One region of the Arthrobacter sp. 10T425 genome, then DNA from elsewhere that is predicted to be linked to it. Evidence: predicted binding sites of a transcription regulator. Region 1 holds the regulator's gene; the other holds the start of a gene.

Evidence for each region. Region 1 encodes HrcA, which represses chaperone genes, less so after heat shock. Its sites were predicted from a motif close to TTNGCACTCGNNNNNNNCGAGTGCNAA; they were not measured.
Region 2: a site for HrcA is predicted at 6,886-6,912, ahead of groES (co-chaperone GroES). Genes of this name have one in related genera too.

What each region holds. Positions count from the first base shown of each region.
Region 1 covers NZ_JBFTGZ010000001.1:327,684-336,652, reverse strand. The annotation lists gene AC1DDH_RS01580 (GerMN domain-containing protein) at 97-978, shown strand; gene AC1DDH_RS01575 (16S rRNA (uracil(1498)-N(3))-methyltransferase) at 1,029-1,817, opposite strand; gene dnaJ (molecular chaperone DnaJ) at 1,820-2,950, opposite strand; gene hrcA (heat-inducible transcriptional repressor HrcA) at 3,043-4,056, opposite strand; gene AC1DDH_RS01560 (DUF3097 domain-containing protein) at 4,374-5,225, shown strand; gene AC1DDH_RS01555 (DUF4870 domain-containing protein) at 5,369-5,788, shown strand; gene hemW (radical SAM family heme chaperone HemW) at 5,916-7,154, opposite strand; gene lepA (translation elongation factor 4) at 7,200-8,969, opposite strand, start outside.
Region 2 covers NZ_JBFTGZ010000013.1:170-9,138, reverse strand. The annotation lists gene AC1DDH_RS15045 (acyltransferase family protein) at 1-1,097, opposite strand, end outside; gene AC1DDH_RS15040 (DUF389 domain-containing protein) at 1,278-2,246, shown strand; gene AC1DDH_RS15035 (acyltransferase family protein) at 2,387-4,468, opposite strand; gene groL (chaperonin GroEL) at 4,738-6,348, opposite strand; gene groES (co-chaperone GroES) at 6,430-6,726, opposite strand; gene AC1DDH_RS15020 (hypothetical protein) at 7,264-7,698, opposite strand; gene AC1DDH_RS15015 (class I SAM-dependent methyltransferase) at 7,765-8,969, shown strand, end outside.

The sequences.
Region 1 (8,969 bases):
GTACGACGAAGGGACAGCGGCATCAGGAAGCGTGGAGTTCAGCAGCCATCGGCGGGGCGCGTCCGCCGCGTCGCGCTGGCGTTGGCGCTGCCTGCCGTGCTCGTCCTGTCCGGCTGCGTGGCGACGCCGCAGAGCGGCATCACGAATTCCAGCAGCCCATCAGAGCTCATTCCCGCCCCGGCGTCGGGCGCCCCCACCACGAGCGCACCGCTGGAGACTGCCCAGACGTCGAACAAGGCTCCGGTGTATTGGATCGGCCGTGGCAATGACAACGCGTTTCTCTACCGCGAGTTCCGCGACGTTCCGGATCAGGACAATCCCGTCACCCGCGCCCTGCGGGTCATGATGTCGCAGAAGCCACTGGACCCGGATTTTTTCACGCCCTGGCAAAATCCGAAGAAGCTGGCGACGTCGATTTCCGGCAAGAACGTCATCACGGTGGATGTCTCCGCTGATGCCTTCAACAGCAACGTGGATGCGGCCATGGCCGAGCGCGCCATCCAGCAGCTCGTCTACACGGCGACAGCTGCCGCGGCCAGCGCCGGCCTCATCGATGCCGGACAGCAGGTCCAGGTGGTTGTGCTGGTGGACGGTCACACCGACTACGTCGCCTTCAACCATGTCCGCCTGGGCGAGCCGACCTCCCGCAGCGCCGGGATGGTGGCACCAGTGTGGATCATTGATCCGCAGGAGGGCACGTCCGTGGCCGACGGTTCGGTCAAGATCAGCGGCCGCAGCACCGTCCAGGGCGGGAAGCTCCGCTGGGCGATCCTCAAGGTCGGCGGCGACGGCGACAACGCCAAGACCGCGTATCTCAACGGCAGCGCCACCGCCTCCGCCGATGCAGCCCGGCCCGGGCTGTTCACCTTGTCCGTGAACCTCGGCCCGGGCAATTACGAGGTCCGGGTGTCCCAGGTGGACGCATCCGACAGCGCCAAGGAAGTATTCCAGGACACCCGCGGGTTCACGGTCAAGTAGCCGTCACCTCAACAAGGCATCACGTCACCTGCGGCGGCGGCTGCCGCAGGTCACCAGCGGCCGAGGATGTCACTGGCCAGCACAGTCGCGGCGGGCCCGGCCGTGGACGAACGCAGCACATGGTGCCCCAAAAGGGCCGTAACTGCGCCGGCGTCGCAAAGCCGGGTCACCTCCCGCGGGCTGATGCCGCCTTCCGGACCCACGATCAGCAGGACCTCACGGGATCCGGCATCATCTGCCACCACATCGCCGGGCCCAACACTTTCCAGCCAGGCCTCGAGTACCTGCCGCAGCGGGCGCACGGCGTCTTCGTGCAGGATGACGGCGAGGTCTGCCGCCGTTACGGCCGCCTGCAACCCGGCGCCGTCGACGGCGGCCCGGACCTCGGGAATCCATGCCCGGCGCGCCTGTTTGGCGGCTGCCGTCACCACCGACTGCCACTTGGCATGCGCCTTCGCGGCCCGCTCAGCCTTCCACCGCACAATGGACCGCTCGGCCTGCCAGGGAATGACGGCGTCGATGCCCAACTCGGTCGCGGTCTCGGCCGCCAGTTCATCGCGGTCGCCCTTCGCCAGGGCCTGGACCAGGACCAGCCGTGTTCCTGGCCGTGGTTCCTCAGCCAGGTCCACGCATTCGACGCTCAGCTCCCCGGCAGCGACGGCTGTCACGGTGCCGGTCAGGCGCTTGCCTGCGCCGTCCGCGATGTCGACCGCTTCGCCGACGCCGATCCGTTTGACGGTGACGGCGTGGCGGGCCTCGGTTCCCTCGAGGACGAAGGCCGAGCCGGGGACCTGCTGGTCCAGGGTGCCTGGGGCGGTGAAGAAGACCGGGTTACTCACCGCTACAGGTTACCGAGCCGGTCCCGCAGTTTGGCGAAGACGCCGCCGCTGGCCGCAAGCTTTCCTTCCGTGAGGTGCTCGCCACGGTGCTTGGCCAGCTGGCGGAGAAGTTCCTCCTGGACGTGATCGAGCTTGACCGGTGTTTCCACCTGCAGGTGCACCTTCAGATCGCCGCGGCCGTGGCCGCGCAGGTGCGTGACGCCAAGACCGCGAAGGGTGATGATCTCGCCGGACTGGGTGCCGGCCTTGACGTCGATCTCCTGCTGTCCGTCGAAGGTGTCGAGGGATATTTCGGTGCCGAGGGCGGCCGCCGTCATGGGAATGTTGAGGCTCGCGTGCAGGTCATCGCCCTCGCGCACGTAAGTGGCGTCGTTGTTGACCCTGATCTCCACGTACAGGTCCCCGGCGGGGCCGCCGGCAGGGCCGGCCTCGCCCTGGCCGGACAGCTGGATGCGGGTGCCGGTGGCCACGCCGGCCGGGACCTTGACGGTCAGCGAGCGGCGGCTGCGGATCCGGCCCTGGCCGCTGCATTCGTTGCACGGGTCCTTGATGACGGTGCCGAAGCCCTCGCAAGACCCGCAGGGGGCGGACGTCATGACCTGGCCCAGGATGGACCGCACGGCGCGCTGGACCTGACCGCTGCCGCCACAGATGTCGCAGCGGACCGGGTGGGTGCCCTCCCGGCAGCAGGACCCCTCGCAGGTGGGGCAGATGACGGCCGTGTCGACCTCGAGCTTTTTGTTCACGCCGAACACCGCATCGCGGAGGTCGATCCGGACGCTGATCAGCGCGTCCTGGCCGCGGCGGACCCGTGATGCCGGGCCGCCCTGGCCGCCACCGGCGCCGAAGAAGGTCTCGAAGATGTCCTGGAAGGCGAAGCCCTGGCCCGAGTAGCTGCCGCCGCCGAACCCGTTGTCGGTGCCGTTCTCGTTGCCGGTGGTGTCATAGACCCGGCGCTTCTGCGGATCGGAGAGGACCTCGTAGGCGTGCGTGACGGCCTTGAACCTGTCCGAGGCGTCCTCCCCGGGGTTCACGTCCGGGTGCAGGGTCCGGGCCAGTTTCCGGTAGGCCTTCTTGATCTCCTCCCCCGATGCGTCGCGGGAGACTCCAAGAACGTCGTAGTGGCTGCTCAAAGTGTGTATCTCTTCCTTGTTGTACTGCCTGTGGGGTACTGCCTGTGGGGCACTGCCTGTGGGGCAAGAAGTCGTATTCGGTCCCGGGCCTGTCAGGGCCCCAGGATCCTCGAAAGGTAGCGGGCCACCGCTCGGACGGCGGCCATGGTGGTGGGATAGTCCATCCGGGTGGGCCCAAGCACTCCGACCTTGGCCGTGGCGTCCGGCCCGTAGGCGGTGGCCACGACCGAGGCCTCGGCGAGACCGTCGTAGGGGTTTTCCCGGCCGATGCTGACGGTCACGCCGCGCGGGTCTTCGGCCATTTCGCTGAGCAGGCGGAGCATGACCACCTGTTCCTCGAGGGCCTCCAGCACGGGGCCGATGCTGAGCGGGAAGTCCACATTGGAGCGGGCCAGGTTGGCGGTGCCGGCCATGACCATGCGCTCTTCACGGCTGCTCGTGGCCAGGGCCTCAAGGCCGCGGGCCAGCGCCTGGGCTGCTCCGCGCCGCGCGGGCGGGCCACCGGCAACGACGGCGGGCAGCAACTGCGGCATCAGGCTCAGCGGCGTACCGGAGAGGCTGGCCAGAAAACTGCTCCGCAATTCCGACAGCGCGTCGTCGGGAATGTCCTGCCCGACGTCGATCACGCGCTGCTCCACCTTGCCCGTGTCAGCGATCAGAACAGCCAGCACTTTCCTGGGCGCCAGCAGCACGAACTCAATGTGCCGCACCCGGGCGCGGCTGAGCAGCGGATACTGCACGACGGCGACCTGGTTGGTCAGGTGCGAGAGGAGCCTCACGGTCCGGTCAAGGATGTCGTCGAGGTCCTCGGATCCTTCCAGCAGCGCCTGGATGGCCCGGCGCTCGGCCTGGGACAACGGCTTCACCGCTGAGATCTGGTCGACGAACAACCGGTAGCCCTTGTCAGTGGGGATCCGGCCTGCACTCGTGTGCGGTGCCGTGATCAGGCCCTCGTCTTCCAGCGCCGCCATGTCATTTCGGATCGTGGCGCTCGAGACGCCGAGATGGTGCCGTTCAACGAGCGCTTTGGAACCAACGGGCTCACGCGAATGGACGTAGTCCTCCACGATGGCGCGCAGCACTTCGAGTTTGCGCGGTTCGCTCACGCTCCACCTCCAATCGACTGTCCCGCAGCCGGTGCCACCCCCGCGTCCGGTCCGGGTCCACCAGTGGTGCACGGACGGCCCGCCACAGGACAAGGGTTAGCACTCGACATGCCTAAGTGCTAACCAGTCTAATATGAGTCGCCGCGTTGTTAGCATTGGATTCGCTCCAGGCGTGGCCCGCGGGAACGCGATTCCCGTCACGCCGGCGCCGAGACCGTGGCAGATGCTGCCGTTGCCGCGCCGTCGCGGTCCGGTTCCGGCCCCCGGAGAGTTCCACCGACCGCCGTACATTCCGAGTGCAAAGTAAGCGTGAAGAGATGTCGTACCAGAACTGGGGACCCCAGGACCTGTCCGCCCCCGCCAAGACCCAGTTGCCGGAAGTCCCGGTGGAACGCGGGATGGTCCTCGAGGAGGTCCAGTCCGGCTGGGTGGGCGCCGTAACCCGCGTGGAGAAGTCCGGCGGCATGCACGTGGTGGCGCTGGAGGACCGGCGGGGCAAGTCGCGGTCCTTCCGCCTCGGCTTCGGCTTCCTCTTGGACGGCCAGCCCATCCGCCTGATGCCGCCGGCCCCGAAAAGGACGGCACCGGCCGCCGGTGCCGGCCGCACGGCGTCGGGCTCGGTGCGGGTGGCCGGGCAGCGCGCACAGGTGGCCAAGGCCAGCCGCATCTGGGTGGAAGGAAAGCACGACGCCGAGCTGGTGGAGAAGGTCTGGGGCGATGACCTCCGGGTGGAGGGCATCGTCGTCGAGCCCCTGCACGGCATTGACGACCTCGCGTCCGCCGTGGCGGACTTCGGCCCGGGCCCCGGCCGGCGCCTCGGCGTGCTCGTAGACCACCTGGTGGCCGACTCCAAGGAGTCGCGGATCGCCGACGCCGTCATGGCCTCACCGGGCGCCGCAGGCAACGTCCTGATTGTGGGGCACCCCTACGTGGACGTGTGGCAGGCCATCCGGCCCTCGGTCCTGGGGATCGAGCAGTGGCCCGTGATCCCCCGCGGCACGGACTGGAAGACCGGGATCCTGATGGCTTTCGGGTGGCCCCACTCCACGAAGGAGGACATCGGCCTCGGCTGGCAGAAACTCCTGGGGGCTGTCCGCAGCTACGCTGATCTGGAGGCGTCGCTGCTTGGCCGCGTGGAAGAGGTCATTGACTTCCTCACCGTGCCCTAGTCCGCCGCGGCGGCCGCCCCTGATCTCCATTTCCTTGCCCGAGCAAGTATTCTTGAAACGGCGGCCGCGCTTCCAGTGCGGTCCCGGCTATTTCAGGCACAACCCAGGCAGCAACGCATCACCGCAATCCGAAGGGCTACACCGTGGCAGATAACGCACGCGAACACACGGGCAATCAGGCTGGCCATGGCCAGCCCCCGTACCATGGCGTTCCGGCAAACGCGCTGCCGCTGACGGCCAGCGAGGACCGCCAGTGGGCCACGCTCGCGCACTTCGGCGGCATCCTGGGCTGCGTGCCGTCGCTGCTGATCTACCTCATCTTCAAGGACCGCGGCCCGTTCACGGCACAGGAATCCAAGGAAGCCCTCAATTTCACCTTGCCGCCGACCCTGGCCGCGGTACTGGCCAATCTGCTGGTCTTCATCCCGGTGGTGGGCAACCTCTTCGCCGTGCTCGCCACGGTGATCTGGATCGCCGTGACGTGCTTCTCGGTGGCGGCAGGCATCCACGTCAACCGCGGCCAGCCGCACCGCTACGAGTTCAACCTGCGCTGGATCAAATAGCCGGCCCGGACCCAAGCACGAGAGCCGGCCGCCGCCCGTCAGGGGCAGCGGCCGGCTCTCTTTTGTGTGGCAGGGTGTTGTGGCCGCTGATGCGGGCAACCAAGTCGTGGAAGTTTTGCCGGCCAGACTAGTCCGGCAGGATCCTGCGGACGACGGCGTCGGCCAGCAGCCGGCCCTTAAGGGTGAGAATGAGCCGGCCTTTGAAAGCCGCCGCGGGGTCCACGAGGCCGTCCGCGATCAGCCCCGCCACAGCGTGCCTGCCGGTGTCCCCCAGGCCGCCGAGGCTTGGGATGTCGAGCCCGGAATTGAGCCGGGCCTCGAGCATGACCCGTTCCACGTTGCGGGTTTCAGAGTCCAGCGTTTCGCGTCCGGCGGCGGGTGAGGCGCCGGCGCCGAGGCGGTTGGCGTAGGCGGTGGGGTGCTTGACGTTCCACCAGCGGACGCCGCCCACGTGCGAGTGCGCCCCCGGCCCGATGCCCCACCAGTCGTCCCCACGCCAGTAAGCGAGGTTGTGCCGGCAGGCCTGTTCGGGGGTGCGGGACCAGTTGCTGACCTCGTACCAGTTGAGCCCGGCGGCGGAAATCAGTTCGTCGGCGAGTTCGTATTTGGCGGCGTGGTCGTCGTCGTCGATTTCCGACACTTCGCCACGGCGGATCTGCGCGGCAAGCTTGGTGCCGTCTTCAACGATCAGGGCATAGGCGCTGATGTGGTCGGGGGCGTAGGACAGTGCGGTCTCGAGCGAGTAGCGCCAGTCCGCCAAAGACTCCCCCGGCGTCCCGTAAATGAGGTCGAGGCTGACCGAGAGCCCGGCATTACGCGCCCACTGCACCGCCTCGGGCACCCGGCTGGGCGTGTGGGTGCGGTCCAGGACCTTCAGGACGTGCGGCACAGCCGACTGCATGCCGAACGAAACGCGGGTGAACCCGGCGTCGGCCAGCAGCTGCAGGGATGCGGGCGTGACGGAATCGGGGTTCGCCTCGGTGGTCGCCTCGGCGCCGGGCTGCAGTCCCCAGGCGTCGATCGCGGCGCTGAGTATGCGCGCCAGGTCCTCCGCCGGCAGCAGGGTGGGGGTGCCGCCGCCGAAGAAGACCGTGCTGAGGGGGCGGCCGGGCAGGCCGCTGCCCTTCAGGGCCGCGGCGGCGAACTCCACTTCCGCGATCGCGGTGGCGGCGTAGGCGTCCTGGGAGGCCCCGCCGCCCAGCTCGGTGGCGGTGTAGGTGTTGAAGTCGCAGTACCCGCAGCGGACCGCGCAGAACGGGATGTGCACGTACAGCCCGAATGCTCGCTGATCGGCGCCCTCGCCCGCCTGGGCGGGCAGCAGCCCGTCCGCCGGCGCCGGGTCGCCGAGGGGAAGAACGCTAGGCACGGGCCCGGCCTGCCGATACTGCAGCAACAGTCATTACCTGCACCGTTACTTCTTGGCCTTGTCCTTGGACTCGTCCGTTGTCAGCGCGGCGATGAAAGCCTCCTGCGGCACCTCGACGCGGCCCACCATCTTCATGCGCTTCTTGCCTTCCTTCTGCTTTTCCAGCAGCTTGCGCTTTCGGGTGATGTCACCGCCGTAGCACTTGGCAAGGACGTCCTTGCGGATGGCGCGGATGCTTTCGCGGGCGATGATCCTGGAGCCGATGGCGGCCTGGATGGGCACCTCGAACTGCTGGCGCGGGATGAGTTCGCGCAGCTTGCCGGTCATCATCACGCCGTAGGCGTAGGCCTTGTCGCGGTGGGTGATGGCGGAGAACGCATCAACCTGTTCGCCCTGGAGCATGATGTCCACCTTGACCAGGTCGGCCACCTGCTCGCCGTCGGCCTTCCAGTCCAGTGACCCGTAGCCGCGGGTCTTGGATTTGAGGATGTCGAAGAAATCGAAGACGATTTCGGCCAGCGGCAGGCGGTAGCGGATTTCCACCCGGTCCTCGGAGAGGTAGTCCATGCCGCCCATGACGCCGCGCCGGCTCTGGCACAGCTCCATGATGGCGCCGACAAACTCGTTCGGCGCAAGGATGGTGGCGGACACCATCGGCTCACGGACCTCAGCGATCTTGCCGGTGGGGTATTCGCTGGGGTTGGTGACGTGGACGACCTTCTTGTCCTCCAGCGTGACCTCGTATTCCACGTTGGGCGCGGTGGAAATGAGGTCCAGGTTGTATTCGCGTTCGAGCCGCTCGCGGGTGATTTCCAGGTGCAGCAGGCCCAGGAATCCCACCCGGAAGCCGAAGCCCAGCGCGGCGGACGTTTCGGGCTCGTACACCAGTGCGGCGTCGTTGAGCATCAGCTTCTCCAGCGCATCGCGGAGCACCGGATAGTCCGTGCCATCGAGCGGATACAGGCCGGAGAAGACCATCGGCTTGGCGTCAGCGTAGCCGGGGAGGGACTCGGTGGCGGGCTTGGCCAGGTTGGTGACGGTGTCGCCCACCTTGGACAGGCGGACGTCCTTCACACCGGTGATGAGGTAGCCGACCTCGCCGACGCCAAGGCCCTTGGAGGGGGTGGGTTCCGGGGAGCTCACACCAATCTCAAGGAGCTCGTGCGTAGCACGGGTGGACATCATCTGGATGCGTTCACGCGGGTGCAGCATGCCGTCGACGACGCGGACGTAGGTGACCACACCGCGGTAGGTGTCGTAGACCGAGTCGAAGATCATGGCCCGGGCGGGGGCGTTCGGGTCGCCCACCGGTGCCGGCAGGTCGCGGACGATCTTGTCCAGCAGGACCTCGACGCCCATGCCGGTCTTGCCGGAGACGCGGAGCACGTCGTCGGGGTCGCCGCCGATCAGGTTGGCGAGTTCCGCCGCGTATTTCTCGGGCTGGGCTGCCGGGAGGTCGATCTTGTTCAGGACCGGGATGATGGTGAGGTTGTTTTCCATCGCCAGGTAGAGGTTGGCGAGAGTCTGGGCCTCGATGCCCTGGGCCGCGTCCACCAGCAGGATCGCGCCTTCGCAGGCCGCGAGCGAGCGGGAGACCTCGTACGTGAAGTCGACGTGCCCGGGGGTGTCGATCATGTTCAGCGCGTAGCTGGTGCCGTCGAGTTCCCAGGGCATGCGGACGGCCTGGGATTTGATGGTGATGCCGCGTTCGCGCTCAATGTCCATGCGGTCCAGGTACTGGGCCTTCATGTCACGGGACTGGACAACACCGGTGAACTGGAGCATCCGGTCGGCCAGTGTGGATTTGCCGTGGTC
Region 2 (8,969 bases), on a different contig from region 1:
GTGAGCACGGCCAGGACGAGGGACGCGGCAACGATGCACAGCCCCTGGAACAGGTTGGGCGCCGTGATGCCCGCCCCGGCGAGGGCCAGGACCAGCAGCGGCCAGTGCCAGAGGTAGAGCGCATAGGAGTTATCCCCCAGCGCCACCAGGGGTTTCCAGGTCAGGAAGCGGTCAACCCCGAAGCGGCTGCCGCTTTGACCGGCGGTGATGATCGCCGCGGCGGCCAGCGTGGGCCACAGCGCGATGAATCCGGGGAACGAACGGTCCACGGTCAGCAGGAGCCCGCAGGAGAGCATGGCCACGAGGCCGGCCCAGCCGAGCACGACGCGCAGGACCCTGCCCGGTTTCAGGTACGGCAGGGCGAGGGCCAGGAGCGAGCCGAGCGCGAACTCCCAGAGCCGGGCTCCGGTATCGAAGTAGGCGTGGGCCTGGTTCGTTGCGGTCTGCTGGATCGAGTAGGCCAGGGACACGGCGAAGATGGCGCCGAAGGCCGCGGCCAGCAGGGAGCGGTAACGCAGCAGGACGTGGTCCTGGCCGGTCCGGCGCCGGAGCAGGCGGGAAAGAAGTGCGGTGCCGGCAAAGACGAGCGGCCAGAGCACGAACACCTGGCCCTGGATCGAGAGTGACCAGAAGTGCTGGAGCGGGCTCGCGCCCGAATGGTCCTGGGCGTAGTAGTCCACGGCGCTGTCCGCCAGGAGCCAGTTCTGCCGGTACAGCAGGGAGGCCCAGGCCTGTTCAAGGACGTCGGGCCAGCGGCTTTGCGGCAGGATGGCCCAGGTGCCGGCGAGGACGCCGAGAACCACCACGACGACGGCGGGCAGCAGGCGCTTGAGCAGATGCAGCCAGTGGCTGAGCAGCCGCAGCGGCGCGCCGCTTTCGACTTTCCGCGTGAAGCTGAGTGTCATCAGGAAGGCTGAAATGAGGAGGAAGATGTCCACGCCGCCGGAGACCCGGCCCAGCCACACGTGGTACGTGACCACCATGAGGACCGCGAGGGCGCGAAGGCCCTGGACTTCGGGGCGGTAGCTTGTTTTTCGGGTCGCCGGAGAACCTGCATCCGCCCGTGGCGGGGTGACGGTGGTTCGCTCGTTCGACACAAAGATCCCTTCAGGCCGGTTTCCAAAACATCAATGTTACCGAAACGTAATTTTCTTTGCCAATCACACGGGCCCGGCGGTGTCCTTCACACGCCTGGCCGGCGGCGCACCCAGGGGGGCGGCGGCGCCGTCGGCCCCGGGGCGGAAGCTAGGCTGGTAGGAGTCTGAGGAGGCCGCCACGTGATCGTGCAGGTGCGCATTTGTGTTCCGGGTGAATTGTCCGGAGTTGTTCTCGAAAGTTGTACGAACCACGTCGGCGTCTCGGAAGTGGCGCTCGCGAAGGCCTCTTCCGTCACGCCGCCCGGGGACGTCATCGAGGTTCTGCTGGCCCGGGAATCCGTGGAGGGGCTCGTGGAGAAGCTGCACGCCCTCGATGTCCAGCAACGGGGATCGATTACGGTCATCGCACCGGACCTTGTGCTCTCGGACCGCGCCGACAGGGCGGAGGCGGAGGCTCCAGGTGAGGGCGCGGACGCTGTGATCTGGGACGAGGTGTCGCGGCAGACCGGCGAGGATTCGCGCCTGACGTGGAGTTTCCTGGCGTTCCTGGTCCTGGCGACCCAGCTGGCGGCCATCGGCATCGTGACGGACTCCACCATTGCGATCGTCGGCGCCATGGCCGTGGGCCCGGAGTTCGGCCCGCTGGCTGCCCTGGCCGTAGCCCTGGTCCGGCGCCAGCGGCGGCTCGGACGTGACGCGGCGCTGGCCCTCGGCGTCGGTTTTCCCGTCGCGATGCTGGCCGCCGCGCTGACCGCGTGGCTCTCCGTGCCACTCGGGCTGTTCCCCGCGGACGCGCTGGACCACGGTTCAGCAGTTGAATTCATCTACCACCCCGGCCCTTATTCCCTGATCGTCGCCGTCCTCGCCGGGACAGCCGGGATGCTGTCGGTCATCAGCCGGCGCTCGGCGGCGCTGATCGGGGTGTTCATCTCCGTCACGACGGTGCCGGCAGCCGGGTTCGTGGCCGTGGCACTGGTCCTGGGCGAGTACCAGAAGGCAGCCGGCTCCGCCCTGCAGCTGTTCCTGAACCTGCTCGGAATCGTGGTGGCCGCCGTCGGGGTCCTGCTGTTCTACCGGCTGGTGACCAGGCGGCTGGCACCGGACACTGCCCGCCAGCTGCGGCGCAGGGCGGACCGCTCCCAGCACTGACGCACGGGCGCCGCAGGTGCCCGCAACGGCCGGCAGTCCTGGGGACAGTCGGCCGGCAGGCCCGGGGACCGTGCAGCTTAGGGGCCCGGGGACCGTGGAGCTGCGGGGACTACGGCCGGCAGGCCCGGGGACCGTGGAGCTTAGGGGCCCCATCCGGTCGCGGCGAGGAGCCTTTGGCTGAACATGGGGGCCATGCTGGCCGCATAGCTCCGGCTGAGGTGGTTGTCGTCCAGGTAGACGTAGGTGTTGCCGACCGCGCCCGGGCATTCCGTGCCATTGCAGATCAGGTCAGTCATGTCAACGAACGCGACGCCCGGCACCTTGCCATCCAGCGCGGCCAAGGGATTCGTTGCCGCAAGCATGCCCTGCTCGCGCGGCCTGCAGTCCGGCGCGTCGGCACCCTTGGTCGCTACGCACTCCGCCATGTTGAAGGTAAAACGCGGATTGTCCCGGAGGGCCACGACCTTGATGCCCTCGTCCGTCCAAGCCTTCGCGGTGGCTTCGAAGCCCGGGATCACGGTCTCCTGTGGCGACGACGGCGCCGCCTCAGTGCCCACGATGATGATGGCGTCCGGCGGGTTGTTCTTCACTTCGGATGCGACGGCCGCATTGAAATTGTCGCAATCCGCCGAGACGTGCTGCGGCGCGATGTTGGGCTTGCAGGCACCCTTGAGCATGGCGTAGAGCCGCCAGCCCTTCTCATCGCTGAGGGGAGCAATCGAGCCCAGCCATTGCTGTGCGTGTGAATCCCCGATCACGAGGACCTTTTTCGCTCCGGTGTCGGATTGATTGTTCTGGAAACAGTCCTTCTGAAGGACCGGGTCCTGCGGCTGCAGGTCACCGGAGCACGAGTTAGGGAGGCTGGCCCAGTCCTGCGGCAGCGTCTGCGGGGTGGGGAGCAGGACGGCGTTGGCGTCGGCCTGGTCCACATAGCCCGGCGTCAGCGCCAGGGCGCCCGGGTTGTTCTTCGGGGCTTGGGCCAGGACTGCTTCGCTTTCGAGGTGCTGCTGGATCTGAATCCCCGCCAGCGGCACGGCGGCGGTGACCACGGCCACGGCGATGGCAACGAGGGCGCCGCGCCGCCGCACCTCCGGCCACTGCCACTCACGCCAGGGCTTCTCAATGAAGCGGGTGGTGAGGTAGGCGAGCACCAGGGAAACAGTGACGATGACGGCGCCTGTGATCAGACCCGCTTTTTCCCTGTGCATCACGGCAAGGGAGATGACCAGAACCGGCCAGTGCCACAGGTACAGGGCATACGAAATGTCGCCCAGCCGGACCAAGGGCTTCGAACTCAGGATCCGGTCGACGCCCAGCTTGCTGCCCGACTGCCCGGCTGCGATGACACAGGCGGCCGCCAGGGTGGGCCAGAGCGCCACAAACCCGGGAAAGGAAGCCTGGACGTTGAGCAGGAGGCCGCAGCTGAGCATGGCCACAATGCCCAGCCAGCCAAGCCCGATCCGCCAGCCCCGCGGAAGCCGCAGGGCAGGAAGGGCCAAAGCCACGAGCGTGCCCAGGGCAAACTCCCACAGCCGGGCCCAGGTGTCGAAGTACGCCTCCGTTTGGCTCGCCTGGGTGAAGACGATCGAGTAGAGCAGCGAAACAACGAAGATCACGGCGAAGACGTAGGACAGCAGCACACGGTAGCGGAGCCCGAAGCGCTTGGCGACGAACGCGGCCCCCACAAAAATGAGCGGCCACAGGATAAAGACCTGGCCCTGGATCGAAAGGGACCAGAAATGCTGGAAGGGACTGGCCTGGCTGTGATCCGCGGCGTAGTAGTTTGTCGCCTGGGTCTGCAGGAGCCAGTTCTCGGCATAGCCCAGGGAGGCCCAGCCCTGGTTGATGATTTCCATCCACCGGGTCCGGGGCAGGAAGAGGACAGTTGCGGCAAGGATGGCCACCAGGACGGTGACGGCGGCAGGGACGAGGCGCCGGAAAAGGTGCAGCCAGTGTTTGATGAGGGCCATGGACCGGCCCTGCTCGTACCGGCCCACGAACTGCAGCGTCATAAGGAAGGCCGAGATCAGCAGGAAGACGTCCACGCCGCCGGAAACCCGGCCCAGCCAGATGTGATAGGTCATGACCATCAGCACAGCGAGGGACCGGAGTCCCTGGATTTCGGGCCTGAAGGTGGATTTTCGGCCAGACTTGGCTGCGGGATCGTGCCCCGTCGCGGCAATGTGCCGGGCAGGCCGGGGCAAGGTTCCTTGCTGTGTCATAGAACTACCCCTCAACCAGATAACCAAAGCCTCCATGTTACCAAACCGTAATTTTGATGGCCAATCGTCACGGCGGCCACTGAACCCCATTGAGGCATGCCAACGTGGGAGTTTCCAGTGAACCCGGGACGCTGGAGCGGCACCTGACGGGTTAACTCTGCCAGAATCACGGCAACTTGCGGCCACGAACACGGCAGGACGGCAGCAGAGACTCGACAGAAAAAGGGACGGCCCGGCAGATGCCGGACCGTCCCCCCTGCGGGCAGAGCCTAGTGCTTGTGCCCTGCGTGCTCGTCTTCGTCAGCCGGCTTCTCCACCACGAGGGTTTCCGTGGTGAGGACCAGTGCCGCGATGGAGGCCGCGTTGCGCAGAGCCGCACGCGTCACCTTCACGGGGTCGATCACGCCAGCGGCGATCAGGTCTTCGTATTCGCCGGACTTGGCGTTGAAGCCCTGGTTCACGGCGGATTCGGCGACCTTGGCAGCCACGACATAGCCGTCGAAGCCGGCGTTCTGGGCGATCCAGCGCAGCGGCTGGACCAGGGCGCGGCGGACGATGCCGACGGCCGCAGCCGCGTCACCTTCGAGGGCCTGGACGGCCGCGTCCTCGTCGAGCGCCTTCAGCGCGTGGATGAGGGCGGAGCCGCCGCCGGCCACGATGCCTTCTTCGAGGGCAGCGCGGGTGGAGGACACGGCGTCCTCGATGCGGTGCTTCTTTTCCTTCAGCTCAACCTCGGTGGCGGCGCCGACCTTGATCACGCCGATGCCGCCGGCCAGCTTGGCCAGGCGTTCCTGCAGCTTTTCCTTGTCCCAGTCCGAATCGGTGCGGGTCAGCTCGGCGCGCAGCTGGGCAACACGGGCGGCGACGTCCTCGGCCGAACCGGCGCCGTCGACGATCGTGGTGTTGTCCTTGGTGATCGTGATGCGGCGTGCGGTGCCGAGCACCTCGAGGCCAACGGTGTCCAGGCTCAGGCCCAGCTCCGCGGAGACAACCTGCGCACCGGTGAGGGTCGCGATGTCCTGCAGCATGGCCTTGCGGCGGTCACCGAAGCCCGGCGCCTTGACGGCGACGACGTTCAGCGTGCCGCGGATGCGGTTGACGATCAGCGTGGACAGGGCCTCGCCCTCGACGTCTTCGGCGATGATGAAGAGCGGCTTGGAGCTCTGCAGCGCCTTTTCCAGCAGCGGCAGGAAATCCTGCACTGAGGAGATCTTGCCCTGGTTGATCAGGATCAGGGCGTCCTCGAGGACGGCCTCCTGGCGTTCCGCGTCGGTGACGAAGTACGGGGACAGGTAGCCCTTGTCGAACTGCATGCCCTCGGTCAGTACCAGCTCGGTCTGCGTGGTGGAGGACTCCTCGATGGTGATCACACCATCCTTGCCGACCTTGCCGAACGCCTCGGCCAGCAGCTCGCCGACCTCGTCGCTCTGGGCGGAGATTGCGGCAACGTTGGCAACCTGCGTGCCTTCAACCGGGCGGGCGTTCTCCAGCAGACGGGCGGCGACGGCCTCGACCGAAACCTCGATGCCGCGCTTGATTTCGCCAGGCGCGGCGCCTGCCGCTACGTTGCGCAGGCCTTCCTTGACCAGGGCCTGGGCCAGGACGGTGGCGGTGGTGGTGCCGTCGCCGGCAACATCGTTGGTCTTGGTGGCGACCTCCTTGGCAAGCTGCGCGCCAAGGTTCTCGTAGGGGTCATCCAGCTCGATTTCACGGGCGATGGTCACACCATCGTTGGTGATCGTGGGGGCGCCCCACTTCTTGTCCAGTACGACGTTGCGGCCGCGCGGACCCAGCGTGACCTTGACGGTGTTGGCGAGCTTATCGATGCCGGCTTCAAGCGACCGGCGGGCAGCGTCGTTAAACGCAAGCTGCTTTGCCATGGTTTTGTCCTTTCAAGACAGAACCCCGCGCAACTGATCCATTCAATGCGAAAGGATCGGCTGCGCGGGGGTCCAAGAGAGTTACTTTACGACGATCGCCAGAACGTCGCGGGCGGAGAGCACGAGGTACTCGGTGCCGCCGGTCTTGACTTCGGTTCCACCGTACTTGGAGTAGATGACGACGTCGCCAACGGCAACGTCAACGGGAACGCGGTTGCCGTTGTCATCGAAGCGGCCGGGGCCTACTGCAACAACTTCGCCTTCCTGCGGCTTCTCCTGCGCGGAGTCCGGGATAACCAGGCCGGAAGCCGTGGTCTGCTCGGCTTCGAGCGGGCGGACAACAATACGATCCTCAAGAGGCTTAATAGAGACCGACACTCGGACCTCTCCTTTTCGTCAGCAAATTCGTGGACTATGAAGCGGTGATGCCAAGGCGCACAGACCGTCGTCGCGGTGCCGGCAGCGTGCCTGGCGGAACGCGCTTCATGTGTTAGCACCCTCCTAGGGAGAGTGCTAATGACGACTCTATGTAAATGGTTAGCACTCGGTCAAGGCGAGTGCCAGAAATTCGTTCCGGGTGAACATTTCCCCTTAGGGGACATGCCCATTTTTCGCTGCGGCCGGAGGACACTTGGGCGTCATGCTCTGTACCCGTGCTGAGCGATGGACATACCCAACGGGTGCGGGCTGCCCGGGAGGACATGCCCATTCTTCGCTGCGGCCAGAGGACACTTGGGCATCATGCTCTGTGCCCGCGCTGAGCGATAGACATACCCAACGGGTGCGGGCTGCCGGGGAGGACATGTCCATCCGTGGCGCAGGAGGCTGGGCATGTCCCCTGGCCCGTGGCCGTTGGCCGTTTGGCGGTGCGGTGCGCGCCCACCAGCGGCGTCTATTCGCGCGCCTACTCGATGGCTACTGGTCTGCGAGGTCGTCGAAGTCCACGTCCTCGCCGTCGTCTTCGTCCGTGTTCTGGCCTTCGTCATTCCGGTGCCGGAACGACAGCACGGCGCCGGCGGCGGCCAGCAGAATGCCGGCGACGAGGAAGATGATGCCGCCGAGCCGGGCCGCGGTATAGGTCTCGCGGATGGCCCGGGCCTCATCCGTGGCGTCCTGGACGTTCTTGCCGCCGACGGAATACACGGTGGCGTTGAAGGAATCGAGGAAGAAGATAATCACCAAAAGTGCGACGGACACGACGGCGATCACCGCGCCGGCGATCAGCGCCGGTTTTGCGTAGCGGGCAAGTCCCTGCGGCCGCCGGCGCTCCTGCCTGGCGTCGTCGTCGCCGGCCGTGTCCTGCCCGGCCGTGTCCGCTGAGATGCTGTCGCCTGTGCCGCTGTCTTCCATGCCATCAAGCCTAGCCCCCGCCGTCCGGTCACAACGCGCCCGCGGACCTCAACTACGCTGGATGCCATGACTGACGCACCGCAGGAATATATTGCCCCGATCCTCACCCCCGAGGGCTGGGAGCTGCTGGCGTCGTTGGGCCCGTACCGCGAGGACGAGGCCTTCCGCCTCACGGCGTCGCTGCGCAAGGCCGGCCACTCCCCCGAGCTGGTCTCGGCCGTGCTCACCCAGTCCCGGCTGCGGACCAAGGCCGAGGCGAAGTTCGGCGAATTCGCCCGGCAGATGATTTTCACGAAGGCCGGTCTGGAGCAGGCCACCCGGCTCACGGTGGCGGCACGGCACGCGCAGCGGTTCGCGGAGGCCGGGATCGGCCACGTCGCGGATCTCGGCTGCGGGCTCGGGGCGGACTCCATGGCCCTGGCCTCTCTGGACCTGGTGGTCACCGCCGTGGAAATGGACGAGGCCACGGCCGCCTGCGCCACGATGAACCTGATCCCGTTCCGCAACGCCACGGTGGTCCATTCCGATGCAACGTCGGTATCCCTCGAGGGGATCGACGGCGTCTGGCTCGACCCAGCCCGGCGCACGACGTCCACTTCGGGAACCAAGCGGATCTGGGATCCGGAGGATTTCTCCCCGCCGCTGTCCTTCGTGGAGTCACTCGCCGGCACCGGCCGCGCCGTCGGCGTGAAGATGGGCCCCGGCATGCCGCACGATTCCGTGCCGGCCGGCTGCGAGGCGCAGTGGGTCTCCGTGGGCGGGGACGTGACCGAAGTGGCCCTGTGGTTCAACGCGGTGCGGCGTCCCGGGGTGCGGCGCGCGGCCCTCGTGCTCGGCCCCCTTGGTTCCGCTGAGCTCACCAGCGGCGAGGACTTCGGTGCCGGCCCGGTGGCGCCCGTGGGACCCGTGGAGGGGTACCTGTATGAGCCCGACGGCGCGGTGATCCGCGCCGGCCTGGTGGCCGACGTCGCGCTCCAGCTGGGCGGGCACCTCGTGGACGAGCACATCGCCTACATCTGCGCCCCGGAGCTGCATGACACCCCGTTCGCCAAGGCGTACAGGGTCCTGGAGGTGATGCCGTTCAACGTCAAGGCACTCAAGACGTGGGTCAAGGATCAAGGCATCGGGGTCCTGGACATCAAGAAGCGCGGTATGGCTGTCACGCCCGAAGAGCTGCGCAAGCAACTCCTGCCCGGCGGCAGCGCAAAGCACAAGGACAAGAAATCCGCCACCCTGGTCCTCACCAGGATCGGCGAGGACCGGGTGGCCGT